One region of the Stenotrophomonas sp. YJH_SMC_19 genome, then DNA from elsewhere that is predicted to be linked to it. Evidence: riboswitches for the same ligand, from Rfam matches in the RefSeq annotation. Region 1 holds a riboswitch; the other holds the start of a gene.
What was found. Region 1 has a riboswitch for thiamine pyrophosphate ahead of AC5P5R_RS16450 (TonB-dependent receptor). Riboswitches for the same ligand answer to the same signal wherever they lie in the genome.

Region 1 (6,952 bases):
ACCTGCTGGAAAACCGCACCCCATCGCACGAGCAGGCCCAGGGCAAGCCTGCCGCCGAGCACAAGGCCGCTGCCACGCCGCACGCCGAACTGTACAAGCAGGGCGCGCACAGCGAAGGCGTGCGCAAGGTGCAGGAACAGCTGGGACATCTGGGCTACGTCGGTGCCGACGGCAAGCCGCTGGTCGAGGATGGCCGCTTCGGCCGCAACACCGACGCGGCGGTGCGCCAGCTGCAGAAGGACAACGGCCTGGTGGCCGACGGCATTGTCGGGGCGAAGACGCTGGAGGCCATCAAGGAAGCCCGCGAGCGCCCGCTGCTGAACGACGAACGGCACCCGCGCAATCCGCTCTTCATCCAGGCCAGCAAGGGTCTGGAACTGTTGCCGGCCGGCACCTTCAAGGATCGCCACGCGCTGGAAAGCGCCGCGGCGGCCCTGACCAAGGAGGCGCATGCCGCCGGCCTGCAGCGCATCGACACGGTGGTGCCCAGCCCGAACGGTGAACGCCTGTTTGCCGTGCAGGGCACGATCGGTGACCCGGCGGCCAGCCGCGTGGCGGTGGAGGCCCGAGCCGCCAGCGAGCAGAGCATCGCGCTCAGCAGCGGTGCCGTGCAGGGCGCGCCTAACGTGCTGCACCAGCAGCAGGACGCCCAGCAGGAGCAGGCCCGGCAGGCACAGAAGGCGATGGGCGTCTAAGCCCGCAACGCCTTGGCAGAGAAGGGAGGGCCACGTCCGCGTGGCCTTTTCCCTTTCTGCCAGCTGAGCGGCCGAGGCCGCTTTCAGCCTTGCTTCATGCCGCCTGCCGCTAGATGAATGCGCAAGCCGCACGGTGGACCAGGCAATGTTCCGGCAATGTTGGAACGCCAGCGTGGTCTCCACGGCAGCCGGGGCGCCCGCGCCCTCCCTGCCCAGCGTGGCATGCACCTCACAGGAGAACGAACATGCTCAGTACTTCCACACTCAGCTTCCGTGGTCTGGCGATGGCCCTGGCACTGGTGGCCGGTATCGCCGTGGTCAGCGATGCCAGCGCGATGTCGAGGAAGGACAAGCGCACCCTGGTCGGCGCCGTGGTCGGTGGCGTGGCCGGCAACCTGCTCTCCAACGGTGATCCGGCTGCCACCGTCGGCGGCGCCGTGGCCGGCGGCGCGATCGGCAACCTGACCACCTCCGACCGCCGCGACCGCCGTTACTACGACAATCACCGTTACGACGACCGCTACGATCGCCGTTACGACCGTGGCTACTACCGCAGCGGCTACTACGACCGCGGTGATGACCGTCGCTGGCAACGCGAGCGCTACTACGACAACCGCTACTACCACGACCGCGGTCGCCATCGCGGCTGGTAAGCAGCGCGGCATCTTCCATGCCGATGCACGGACGGGCGGGTCGATGACCCGCCCGTTTGCGTTGGCCGCGTGCATGGCGTTGAATGCGCAGCCTTGGATGTGACTTTCCCCACTGGGGCTGCGGCATGACTTCTTCCTCCCACCGCGTGCAGGGCCTCAACAACGACGAGGTCGCTGCCGACTGGCCACCGATCAGCGCGGCGGACATCGCGTGGCTGCGCCAGCGCTACCCGCAGCTGCACATCGGCAGCGAACCGCGCTGGCACAGCCCGCGGCCGCTGTCGGCTGCCGCCATCGTCAACGGCGCGAACGGCGCGGTGTTCGTCAAGCGCCATCACCACAGCGTGCGCAGTGCGGCCTGCCTGGAAGAAGAGCACCACTTCATCGCCCATCTCGCCGCAGCGGGCGTACCGGTGGTGCAGGTGCTGCCAGCGGCCGATGGCCACACTGCGGCCGAACATGGCGAATGGACGTTCGAGCTGCATGCGATCGGCGTCGGCGAGGACCTGTACCGCGACGCCGTGTCGTGGTCGCTGCTGACCGATGTCGCGCAGGCCCGCGAAGCCGGGCGCACACTCGCGCAGCTGCACCGGGCCGCCGCCAGCTACCACGCGCCCCAACGCAGCACCCATGTGCTGGTCGCGCGCGACGATCTGATCCGTGCCGACGATCCGATCGCGGCCATCAAGGCAGGGCTGCACGAGCGTCCCGGGCTGGCCCGCTATCTCGCGCGCATTCCATGGGAAGCGCAGCTGCAGCGCGACGTGCTGCCGTGGCATGCCGGCCTGGCCGAGCGCCTGCGCGATGAGCCACGATTGTGGGCGCACAACGACTGGCACGTTTCCAACCTGCTGTGGCGCGATGGGCAGATCAGTACCGTGCTGGATTTTGGCCTGGCCTCGCCCACCAGTGCGCTGTTCGACCTCGCCACGGCGATCGAGCGCAACGCGGTGGCGTGGCTGGAACTGGAGCGCGGCATGGAGACGGTGCGCATCGATATCGCGCTGGCCCTGCTCGACGGCTATCGCCAGGTGCTGCCGCTGTCGGCGGCACGCGTGCACCTGCTGGCCGACCTGCTGCCGATGGTTCATTTCGACTTCGCACTGTCCGAAGTGGAGTACTTCGAAGGCGTCACCGGCTCGACCGCCAATGCCGACGTCGCGTGGCAGCCCTTCATGCTGGGGCATCCGGCGTGGTTCCACAGCGCGCCGGGACAGGCACTGCTGCAGGCGCTGCACGCGGCGGCGTGACCCGGTTGGCGCACCATTGGGGTCAGATCCCTTTCCTGCGGAAAGGGATCTGACCCCGCAGCCTGGACCCCGCAGCCTGAAGGACGTCGGCTCGCAAATCCGTACCATTTGTAGTGAAATGGTCACCTGAAGCGGGGGTGCCTGGATCTGCCAGGCTGAGAGAGTCCCTTGGAACCTGATCCGGTTTGCACCGGCGTAGGGAGCTTTGAGCCGCAGCCACACCCCCATCATGGGCCGGTGCACCTGCGCGCCGTCGCTTCGTCTCCCTTGTTGTCCGAAGACGAACCGAATGAACCGCTGCCTGCGCCCCACCCTGCTCTCCCTCGCCCTCTGCGCCGCGCTGCCGCTGCACGCCAGCGAGGCCGAGGCGTCCCCTGATGCGGCTGCCGCCGGCGCCGAGCGCTCGCCCACCGAACTGGCGGCGGTACGCGTGCAGGCCGGCAAACCGAAGGCCGATACCTCACGCGTGAACGCCTTCGGTGGCGGCAGCTGGAAGGACACGCCGGCCTCGGTGAACGTGCTCGAGCGCGATTACCTCGACCGCCGCCAGGTGCGTTCGCTGTCCGAGCTGGCCAGCAACGATGCCTCGCTGGGTGATGCGTATGCGCCGGTGGGTTACTACCAGAACATCGCCATCCGTGGCTTCGCGCTGGACGCGGCCACCGGCTACCGCTTCAACGGCCTGTCCATCGCCGGCGAACAGCGCCTGGCGCTGGAGAACGTGCAGTCGGTGGAGATCCTCAAGGGTGAAGCCGGCCTGGCCGCAGGCGTGATGGCGCCGGGCGGCATCATCAACTACATCGGCAAGCGCCCGGCCGAAGTGCGCACCGCCACGCTCGGTACCGATTCGGAAGGCTCGCGCTACGTCGCCGTCGATGTCGGCCACTGGATCACCCCGCGTTTCGGCCTGCGCCTGAATGCCGCCTGGGATTCCAGCAATTCCTACGTCGAGCACGCCGATGGCCGCCGTAACTTCTACTCGCTGGCCGCCGACTGGCTGATCGGCGAGCGCGGCAAGCTGGAAGTGGATGCCAACTACCAGACCAGCTCGCAGCGTTCGGTGTCCGGCTACCAGCTGCTGGGCGCACGCGACCTGCCGCGTGGCATCGACCGCGAGCACCTGCTCGGCTACCAGCCGTGGCAGCGCCCGGTGGACATCGCCAGCACCAACATCACCGCGCTGCATACCTACGACTTCAACGAGGCCTGGCAGTCGCGCGTTTCGGTCGGCCACAGCCGCTCGGTCATCGATGACAACGTCGCCTTCGCCTATGGCTGCTACTACGCCGTGCAGTGCGCCGATGGCAGCGTGCCGGGCAACTACTTCGCGCCCAATGGCGACTACGACGTCTACGACTACCGCAGCCCGGATGACACCCGCCGCAACCAGCAGGCCCGTGCCGAGCTGCGTGGCCGCTTCGAGACCGGCAGCGTCGGCCATGAGCTGACCGTCGGTGCCGACTACTTCCGCCGCACCGTGGACAAGCGCCCGAGCGTCAACGAGTACGTCGGCACCAGCAACATCCACGAAGCACCGGTGCCGGTGTTCGCGCCGTCGCCGAAGATGCCGGGCCCGTCCGCACGTCGCCTGGACAGCCGCCAGACCGCGTTCTTCGCGCTGGACCGGATCAGCTTCGGCGATGACTGGCAGTGGCTGGCCGGTGGCCGCTTCGTGCGCCTGGACGAGCGTGCCTACGACAAGCGTGGCACCCCGCAGCGGCACAGCCGCCTGTCGCGCTTCCTGCCGCAGACTGCGGTGGTGTGGAAGGCCACCGACCAGCTCAACGCCTATGCCAGCTACGTGCGCGGCATTTCGCTGGGCCAGGAAGCGCCGTTCTGGACCAGCAACGCCGACACCTTCCTGCCGTCGGTGCAGTCGCGGCAGCTGGAAGTGGGCGTGAAGTACGTGCCGGTCGAGGCGCTGACCCTGGGCGCGGCGGTGTTCCGCATTTCGCAGCCGTACCAGTACGCCAAGCCCGACAACAGCGACGTCGGCTACACCTTCGTCGAGGAAGGCACCCAAACCCACACCGGCCTGGAGCTGACCGCCAACGGCCAGCTGACCGACGCGCTGCAGATCGTGGCCAGCGCCAGCGTGCTGCAGGCGCGCGCGCGCGACACCGGTACCCCGGCCTATGAAGGCCATCAGCTGGTGAACGTGCCGAAGGTGCGCGCCAGCGTGCACGTAGCCTACGCGCTGCCGTTCGTGCAGGGCCTGGACGTGACCGGCGGCTGGCGCTATGCCAGTGCCAACGTGGCCCGCGCCGACGGTGGCGTGCGCGCACCCGACTATTCAGTGTTCGACGCTGGCCTGCGTTTCCAGCATCGCCTGCGTGAGCGCGCAGTGACCTGGAACCTGTCGGTGGACAACGTGTTCAACCGCTTCTACTGGCGCGATACCGGCAGCAGCGGCGGTGACTACTACCTGTTCCCCGGCGCACCGCGACAGGCCCGCCTGTCGGTGACGTTCGCGCTGTGAGCGGCGTGATGCTCGAGTGGACCGCCGCACTGTGCAGCATCCTCGGCGTCTGGCTGATGGCCCGGCGCCGGCTGGCGGCGTGGCCGGTGGGCCTGCTGTCGGTGGCGCTGTATGGCCTGGTGTTCGCCGAGGCCAAGCTGTACTCGGACACCCTGCTGCAGATCGCCTTCGGTGGTTTCCTGGTCTATGGCTGGCTCAACTGGCGGCAGCATGCCGCCGATGAAGGCAGCATCCGCATCGTGCCGCTGGCACGCGGCATGCTGCTGCGCGACCTGGCCATCGGCCTGTGCGGTGGCGTGGTGCTGGGTGCAGCCATGCACAGCTTCACCGACGCTGCCCTGCCGTGGTTGGATGCGCTGCTGACCGGTCTGAGCCTGGTCGGGCAATGGTGGCAGGCCCGCCGCCACGTGGCCTGCTGGTGGGTGTGGATCGCAGTGGACGTGGTCTATGTGGGTGCGTACCTGTTCAAGTCGCTGCACGTGACCGCCGCGCTGTACGTGTTCTTCCTCGGCCTGGCCGTGTTCGGCCTGCGCGCATGGAGCGCCGCCGCTCGCGAGCCACAGGTGGCAACGCAGTAGAGCCACGCCATGCGTGGCTGGGCCACTGGTAGTCGCCAACCTTGGTTGGCGTGCGTGCCGACCAAGGTCGGCATCTACCCAGAACATCCACGCATGGCGTGGATCTACTTCGGCTCCAGCACCAGGCCCAGCCGCAGCGGCTGGCGCATGTCGGCTGGCGGAGCCGCCTGCAACGGTGCGGCCTGCAGCGTCGCACGCAGGTCAGCATCGACCTGGGCATCACCCAGGCTGTCGAATTCCAGCTTCGAGATGCGGCCATCCGCCGCGATCCACACGCTCACCGGTAGCGGCGTCGGTGCGTCCGGATGTGCCTGCAGCCATTCCAGCACGCGCTGCGCCTGCGGGTCCTGCTCCTGCTGCAGGCGCTGCTGCAGCTGCCCCCCCACGGCGGCGGCATAGGCCATCCAGTGTGCAGGAGCTTCCTGCGCGGACACCCCGGCGCTACCCAGTGCCAGCGCACCGAACAACCCGGCCAGTGGCCGCCACCAGCGGCGTGCACCGGTTGTGTTCCTTGCCATCGCCATCGCCCGCCCCTGCGCTCTCATCCAACCGCTGATGGTCGGCGCGGTAGATGACAGACAGATGGCGGTACAGTAGAGCCACGCCATGCGTGGCTGCTACGGGCAACGTGCGCACCATCCACGCGTGGCGTGGATCTACTGGAACAGAGCGGCCAGTAGCATGCGCAAGGACGAGAGCCGCGATCAGTCGCCCAGGTCGGCCAGCACCTTGCGCGAGGGCGCGAAGAAGGTCACGCCGGTGGTGGCGGTGGAGAAATCAAGGATGCGGTCATGCAGCGGTGCGGGATTGCCGATGAACATGCGCTCGAGCATCTTCTCGATCACCCACAGGCGGCGCGTGTAGCCGATGAAGTAGGTGCCGTACTCGCCGCGACCCGGCTTGGCGAACGGCATGTTGTCGCGCAGGATCTCGTGCTCGCCGTCGGCATCCTCGATGGTGCACAGCGTCTTGTGCGACTTCTGCGCATCGGCCGGCGCATCGTCCAGCTCGATGTTGTCGTGCTTGGTACGACCGATGATTGCTTCCTGCGCCTCGGTCTTCTGCGCGCGCCAGGCATCGAGGTTGTGCAGGTACTTCTGCACCACCACGTAACTGCCGCCGGCATGTTCCGGATCCTCTTCACCCACGATGGTGGCTTCCGGCAGTGACAGCCCTTCCGGGTTGGCGGTGCCGTCGACGAAATCGAGCAGGTCGCGGCCATCGAAATAGCGGAAGCCGGCCACGTCATCGACCGTCTCCACCGCATCGCCAAAGGCCATCAGCAGGTTGCGCTCGA
Region 2 (6,952 bases), on a different contig from region 1:
AACTCCTGCGACTTCTCCTTCATGCCGGCCTCGGCGTAGTCGCGCACGTCCTGGGTGATCTTCATCGAACAGAAGTGCGGTCCGCACATCGAGCAGAAGTGGGCCAGCTTGTGCGCGTCCTTCGGCAGCGTCTCGTCGTGGAATTCCTTGGCCTTTTCCGGATCCAGGCCCAGGTGGAACTGGTCCTCCCAGCGGAACTCGAAGCGCGCCTTGCTCAGCGCGTTGTCGCGTACCTGTGCGCCCGGATGCCCCTTGGCCAGGTCGGCCGCGTGCGCGGCAATGCGGTAAGCCATGATGCCGTCGCGCACGTCCTGGCGGTTGGGCAGGCCCAGGTGTTCCTTCGGCGTCACGTAGCAGAGCATGGCCGTGCCAAACCAGCCGATCATCGCCGCGCCGATCGCACTGGTGATGTGGTCGTAGCCCGGCGCGATGTCGGTCGTCAGCGGGCCCAGCGTGTAGAACGGCGCTTCGCCGCATTCGCGCAGCTGCTTGTCCATGTTTTCCTTGATCAGCTGCATCGGCACGTGGCCGGGGCCTTCGATCATGGTCTGCACATCGTGTTTCCAGGCGATCTTCGTCAGTTCACCCAGCGTTTCCAGTTCGCCGAACTGCGCTGCATCGTTGGCATCGGCGATGCAACCCGGGCGCAGGCCATCGCCCAGCGAGAAGGTCACGTCGTAGGCCTTCATGATTTCGCAGATCTCTTCGAAATGCGTGTAGAGGAAATTCTCCTTGTGGTGCGCCAGGCACCACTTGGCCATGATCGAGCCCCCGCGGCTGACGATGCCGGTCACCCGCTTGGCGGTGAGCGGCACGTAGCGCAGCAGTACGCCGGCGTGGATGGTGAAGTAGTCCACGCCCTGCTCGGCCTGCTCGATCAGCGTGTCGCGGAAGATTTCCCAGGTAAGCGCCTCGGCACGACCATCAACCTTTTCCAGCGCCTGGTAGATCGGCACGGTACCAATGGCCACCGGCGAGTTGCGGATGATCCATTCACGGGTCTCATGGATGTGCTTGCCGGTGGACAGATCCATCACCGTGTCGCCGCCCCAGCGGATCGCCCACACCAGCTTTTCCACTTCCTCGGCGATGCCGGAAGATACGGCGCTGTTGCCGATGTTGGCGTTGATCTTGGTGAGGAAGTTGCGCCCGATGATCATCGGCTCGCTTTCCGGATGGTTGATGTTGTTGGGCAGCACCGCGCGGCCACGTGCAATCTCGTCGCGCACGAACTCAGGGGTGATGACCTTCTGGATCGACGCGCCGAAGGCCTCGCCCGGGTGCTGCTGCAGCAGGCTGGCATCCCGGATCGCGTCCAGGCGCTGGTTCTCGCGGATGGCGACGAATTCCATTTCCGGCGTGATGATGCCGCGGCGCGCGTAATGCATCTGGGTGACGTTGGCACCGGCACGTGCGCGGCGTGGCAGGCTGCGCGCGGGGAAACGCACCGCGTCAAGCTTCGGGTCATGCTCGCGATCGCGACCGAACGAAGAACTCAGTCCTTCAAGCTGCTCGGTATCACCGCGCTCTTCCACCCAGCCGCGACGCAGTGCCGGCAAACCGGCGGACAGATCGATGCGCACCTCCGGGTCGGTGTACGGGCCCGACGTGTCGTAAACGGTCACCGGCGCATTCTCTTCGCCGCCGAACAGCGTCGGCGTACGGGTCAGCGCGATCTCGCGCATCGGCACCTGAAGATCCGGGCGTGAACCGGGCACGTGGATCTTGCGCGAGCCGGGAATGGGCCGGGTCACGGATGCGGAGAGTTGCTGGGCCTGTTGCTGCAGGGCGGAGAGCTGTGCGTTCATCGGGCATCGTCCAGGAAGGTCAGGGACGAAGCGGCGGCGCACGGCACCCGCGCACGGACGGTCCTTGGGCGGAGTCCGGGCACAGCTGCATTGCAAAGCTTCCCTACGCCGGTATGAGCCGGATCAGGTTCCAAGGGACTGTCTCAACCGTGGCCACATGGCCCGGTACCCCCGCTTCTTGGTGCGCATTAGAGCATAGACCGCCCGCCTCCGGGATCAGATCGCCATTCGTTAACGGAACCATGACGTCGCGTTCAGTAACGTGCACGCCATCGCGTTGCTGAGATCGATGCGTTCCCCGCCGCCTTCGCGGCCCCTGCCCGGTCCGTGCTGCATGCCGCCGGCCCTTCGCCGCAAGCTCTGCTCGCTCCCCTCAATCCCCCTTGATCGGAGAAGCTCCTTCATGGTGTTTCGCGTTTCCATCGCACTGGTTCTGCTGCTGGTGCTGCTCGCCGGTATCGCCCCCGGCCCCTTCAACACCGTGGTCCAGTCGATGCTGGCGGAAGTCATCCGCAGTGTCGGCTGGCTGTACCTGCTGGTGGTGTTCCTGGCGCTGGTGTTCCTGATGTACCTGGCGTTCGGCCGCTTCGGCAATCTGCGCATCGGCGGCGAGGACGCCGAACCCGAGTTCTCGCGTGCCAGCTGGATGTCGATGCTGTTCGCCGCCGGCATGGGCATCGGCCTGGTGTTCTGGGGTGCGGCCGAGCCCATCTCGCATTTCAGCAAGCCGCCGGAAGGCCTGGCGCCGCAAAGCCTGGATGCGGCGCGCGCATCGATGCGCTATGCGTTCTTCCACTGGGGCCTGCACCCGTGGGCGATCTACGCACTGATCGGTCAGGCGATGGCCTGGTTCCAGTTCAACCGCAATGGACGCGGCCTGGTCAGCGACATGCTGCAGCCGATCATCGGCCGCCACCATCGCGGCTGGATCGGTCGGGTGGTCAACATCGCCGCCGTAGTTGCCACCGCGATCGGTGTCGCCACCACGCTCGGCTTCGGCACCATCCAGATTGCTGCCGGTATCGAACGCGTCTTCAGCGTGCAGGCTACCGTCGCCGTGCAGATGACCATCATTGCCGTCGCCTTCGTGTTGTACATGGCCTCCACCGCCAGTGGCGTGGAGCGAGGTGTGAAGTGGCTGTCCAACTTCAACCTGGCGTTGGCTGCCCTGCTGGCAGCCATCCTGCTGGTGCTGGGGCCGACCGGCTTCATCTTCGATACGTTCACCACCACGCTGGGCTCCTACCTCAACCAGCTGGTGACGATGAGCCTGCGCATGTCACCGTTCTCCGGCAGCACCTGGGTGGCGGACTGGACGATCTTCTACTGGGCCTGGTGGATCTCGTGGGCGCCGTTCGTGGGATCGTTCATCGCGCGCATCTCGCGCGGCCGCAGCGTGCGCGAGTTCGTGATCGGCGTCGTGCTCGCACCGACGCTGCTGGGCTTCTTCTGGTTCGCGGTGTTCGGCGGCACTGCGTTGTGGGCACAGATCTTCGGCCACGCCGATCTGGTGCAGGCGCTTGGCAATGGCTACGAGACGGTGTTGTTCACACTGTTCGACAGCATGCCGCTACCGTTGTTGCTGTCGTGCATCGCGCTGGTGCTGCTGATGATCTTCTTCGTGACCTCGGCCGATTCGGCGGTCCTGGTGCTGGCCAGCATGTCCACCGACGAGGCTGGCGACCCACCGTTGAAGCGCAAGCTGGCCTGGGGCATTGCGGTGGCACTGATTGCAGCGGCGTTGCTGCTGGCCGGAGGCCTGGACGCGCTGCAGGGCATGATCACGATCGCGGCATTGCCATTCGCGCTGCTGATGGTGCTGGTGATGGTGTCGCTGTACCGGGTGCTGGACCAGGAGTACACGCGGGAGCGGCGGCAGGCGCAGCGCCAGCGGCACATGATCGATGCGTGGATTGCACGCGAGATGGCGGCGCAGGAGGAGACGCAGGCCGAGGCAGCGCGCGCGCACGATCAGGATTGAGGGTGTTTTGCAGCCTGCGGCTGCACCGCTTTTTTCAAGCAACGGCAACAACAACTTCAAAAGCGGCTCTGGATTTCTGCTGGTTTGGCGGGGAGGGGGCCGATGGCGGGACACGCCGCAAGTACGTCCCTGTAGGCTCGGCCACGGCATCCATGCCGTGGACGGTCCCGCCATCGGCCCCCTCCCCGCTTCCGACAATTTCCCGGTGACGGTTGGTTTTCCACGCCATGCGTGGAAGAGGTGTATCGGAAAACAAGAAGGGGTCGGATCCGTTTTCCTTCGGAAAACGGATCCGACCCCAACCCACAGCGCGCGGCTGTTGCCGTTGCCGTTGCCGTTGCCTTTGCTCTTGCTCTTGCTCTTCCTTTTCTTTTCCTGCGGTGACGGCCACGGAAACTGTCCGTGGCCGGGCGGGTGGGTTGGCTGGGGGCGTGAGCCGCATGGATGCGGCGACCGAGCTTACATGGACGTACTTGCAGCGGCCCCCAGACAATCCACCCGCCCGGCCAAGCCCCGTATCACTGCCACCACCGCAGAGGGGGCTCAGCCCGTTGGCCGGGAAACTCAGTACCCCGCCGCCTGCCCATCCTTGCGACTCTCCGAAGCTCCGTAATAAACCCCGCTCTCGGGATCGCGCATGATCGCCTGGTACCCGCCATAAGGCCCATCGGCGAACACGATGCGATGCCCCTTGCGCATCAGCGTACGCACCGTCTCGTAGGGGAAGCCGGTCTCCAGATTCACTTCGCCGCCGTCGGTCATCGCCGTGGCCTGGCCGGTCGGCTCGGTGGAACCTTCATGCTGGATGCGCGGCGCATCGCCGGCTTCCTGCAGGTTCATCCCGAAATCCACCAGGTTCATCACGATCTGCGCATGGCCCTGCGGCTGCATCGCGCCGCCCATCACGCCGAAGCTGGCATACGGCTTGCCGCCCTTGGTGATGAACCCCGGAATGATGGTCTGGAATGGACGCTTGCCCGGCGCGTAGCCGTTGGGATGGTTCTTCTGCAGCACGAACATCTCGCCACGGTCCTGCAGGATGAAACCCAGACCGGGCGGTGCCATGCCGCTGCCCATGCCACGGTAGTTGGACTGGATCAGCGAAACCATCATGCCGTCGGCGTCGGCCACGGTCATGTAGATCGTGTCGCCCTCCTCCAGCTGCTTCGGCGTGCCCGGCTGCACTTCCTTCAACGCCTTGTCCATCGAGATCAGCGCACGACGCTGCGCGGCGTACTCCTTGGAGATGAGCTTCTGCACCGGCGCCGGCTGGAACGCCATGTCGGCGTAGAAACGCGCACGGTCGGCAAAGGCCAGCTTCTTCGCTTCGACAAACAGGTGCACGTGTTCCGGTGAACCGAACGGGATCTTCGAGAAGTCGTAGCCTTCCAGCACGTTGAGGATCTGCAGTGCGGCGATACCCTGGCTGTTCGGTGGCAGTTCCCACACGTCGTAGCCACGGTAGTTGCTGCTGACCGGTTCGACCCACTCGCCATGATGGTCAGCCATGTCCTGGTAGCTCAGGTAGCCACCGTTGGCCTTGAAGTAGTCACCGATGGTGTGGGCGATCTCGCCCTTGTAGAAGGCGTCGCGGCCACCGTCGGCGATCTTCTGCAGGGTGCTGGCCAGGTTCGCGTTCTTCCACATCTCGCCCTTGCGCGGGGCGTGGCCGTTGATCGTGAACTGCTCCTTGAAGCCCGGGTACTGCGACAACTTGGGCACCGAGCGGTCCCAGTAGTAGGCGATCACCTCGGCCACCGGGTGACCCTCGCGGGCGTAGCGGATGGCCGGCGCCAGGTTGTCGGCCATCGGCTTGCGACCGAAGCGGTCGTGCAGCGCGAACCAGCCATCGACGGCACCCGGCACCGACACCGGCAGTGGACCGGTGGCCGGGATGTTCTTCAGGCCACGGCGCTGGAACTCGGCCAGGGTGAGCGACTTCGGCGAGCGGCCCGAGCCGTTGTAGCCGTAGAGCTTCTGGGTCTTCGGGTCCCACACGATGGCGAACAGGTCGCCGCCGATGCCGTTGCCGGTCGGCTCCATCAGGCCGAGCGCGGCGTTGGCGGCAATCGCCGCGTCCACTGCCGAACCGCCGCCCTTCATCACGTCCAGCGCGATCTGGGTGGCCAGTGGTTGCGAGGTCGCGGCCATCGCATGCGGGGCGATCACCTCCGAACGGGTGGCGAAGGTGTGGCCGGTGATGCGGTCGGCGGCGAAGGACAGCGCGGGTACGGCAGCCAGTACGGCGGCAGCGAGCAGGGAACGGGCAAGGCGTCGGGACACGGTCGGGTTCCGATGGACGGGTGGTTCCCCGATCTTCGCCGCTGCGGCCTTCACGCGGTATCGGACAGACGTCATGGACGTTGATCCTTGGGCGGAAAAATCCACCGGATTCCGCGCAAAAACCGCCCCGAAAGGAGTGAATTCGGGTTCACCGAAACACTTTCAGCAGCAACCATCCTTGTGCCGCAAGCGATTGCGCTGGATGCAGCGGAAACCGATAGAAAATCCGTCGCGAGGGTTGACACCGTCGAAATGGCTGTGTTTCTCTCGATCACATGTTGCATCACAACACGCCACCACGAACCCACATCGAAGCCGCCGACACCGGCGCCGCCTCGCTGCGTTCGATTCTTGTGCTCGTACTTATTACCCAACCAACAGGTGCGGGACGAGCCAGCGTGTAAGCAACACACACACACCGGAACTCTTCAAAAACCCGCACCCACCCCGGTGCGGGTTTTTTCATTTCAGAACCTGGTTTCAGACGCAACCACCATGACCAACGCTCATCGCACAACCCGGACCTGCACCACCACGCCTCGTGGTGGCTGTGCCTGTGCGATGCGCGGCGTCTCCTCCACCGCTTTCCCCTGACCGGCCGGCACGTCACCTCGACGACCGGCCGTTCTTTTTTCTTCCCACCGCAAGGAACCTCCCCCATGAGCACCAACGACCTGCCCCAGACCAAGATCGCCGTCATCGGCTACGGCAGCCAGGGCCGCGCCCACGCACTGAACCTGCGCGAATCCGGCTTCGACGTGGTGGTAGGCCTGCGTCCGGGCGGGCCGACCGAAGCCAAGGCGCAGGCCGATGGCTTCACCGTGATCGCGCCCGCCGAGGCCGTGAAGGACGCCGACCTGGTTGCCGTGCTGACCCCGGA

Region 2: linked by a shared signal. The riboswitch ahead of thiC (phosphomethylpyrimidine synthase ThiC) and the one ahead of AC5P5R_RS16450 (TonB-dependent receptor) in region 1 are both predicted to bind thiamine pyrophosphate.

What each region holds. Positions count from the first base shown of each region.
Region 1 is NZ_JCAFRI010000017.1:52,779-59,730, reverse strand. It holds gene AC5P5R_RS16465 (peptidoglycan-binding protein) at 1-695, shown strand, start outside; gene AC5P5R_RS16460 (glycine zipper 2TM domain-containing protein) at 941-1,348, shown strand; gene AC5P5R_RS16455 (phosphotransferase enzyme family protein) at 1,474-2,598, shown strand; TPP riboswitch at 2,722-2,817, shown strand; gene AC5P5R_RS16450 (TonB-dependent receptor) at 2,888-5,077, shown strand; gene pnuC (nicotinamide riboside transporter PnuC) at 5,086-5,655, shown strand; gene AC5P5R_RS16440 (hypothetical protein) at 5,760-6,179, opposite strand; gene AC5P5R_RS16435 (Dyp-type peroxidase) at 6,360-6,952, opposite strand, start outside.
Region 2 is NZ_JCAFRI010000005.1:70,455-77,406, forward strand. It holds gene thiC (phosphomethylpyrimidine synthase ThiC) at 1-1,808, opposite strand, end outside; TPP riboswitch at 1,891-1,991, opposite strand; gene AC5P5R_RS07885 (BCCT family transporter) at 2,212-3,789, shown strand; gene ggt (gamma-glutamyltransferase) at 4,354-6,072, opposite strand; gene ilvC (ketol-acid reductoisomerase) at 6,732-6,952, shown strand, end outside.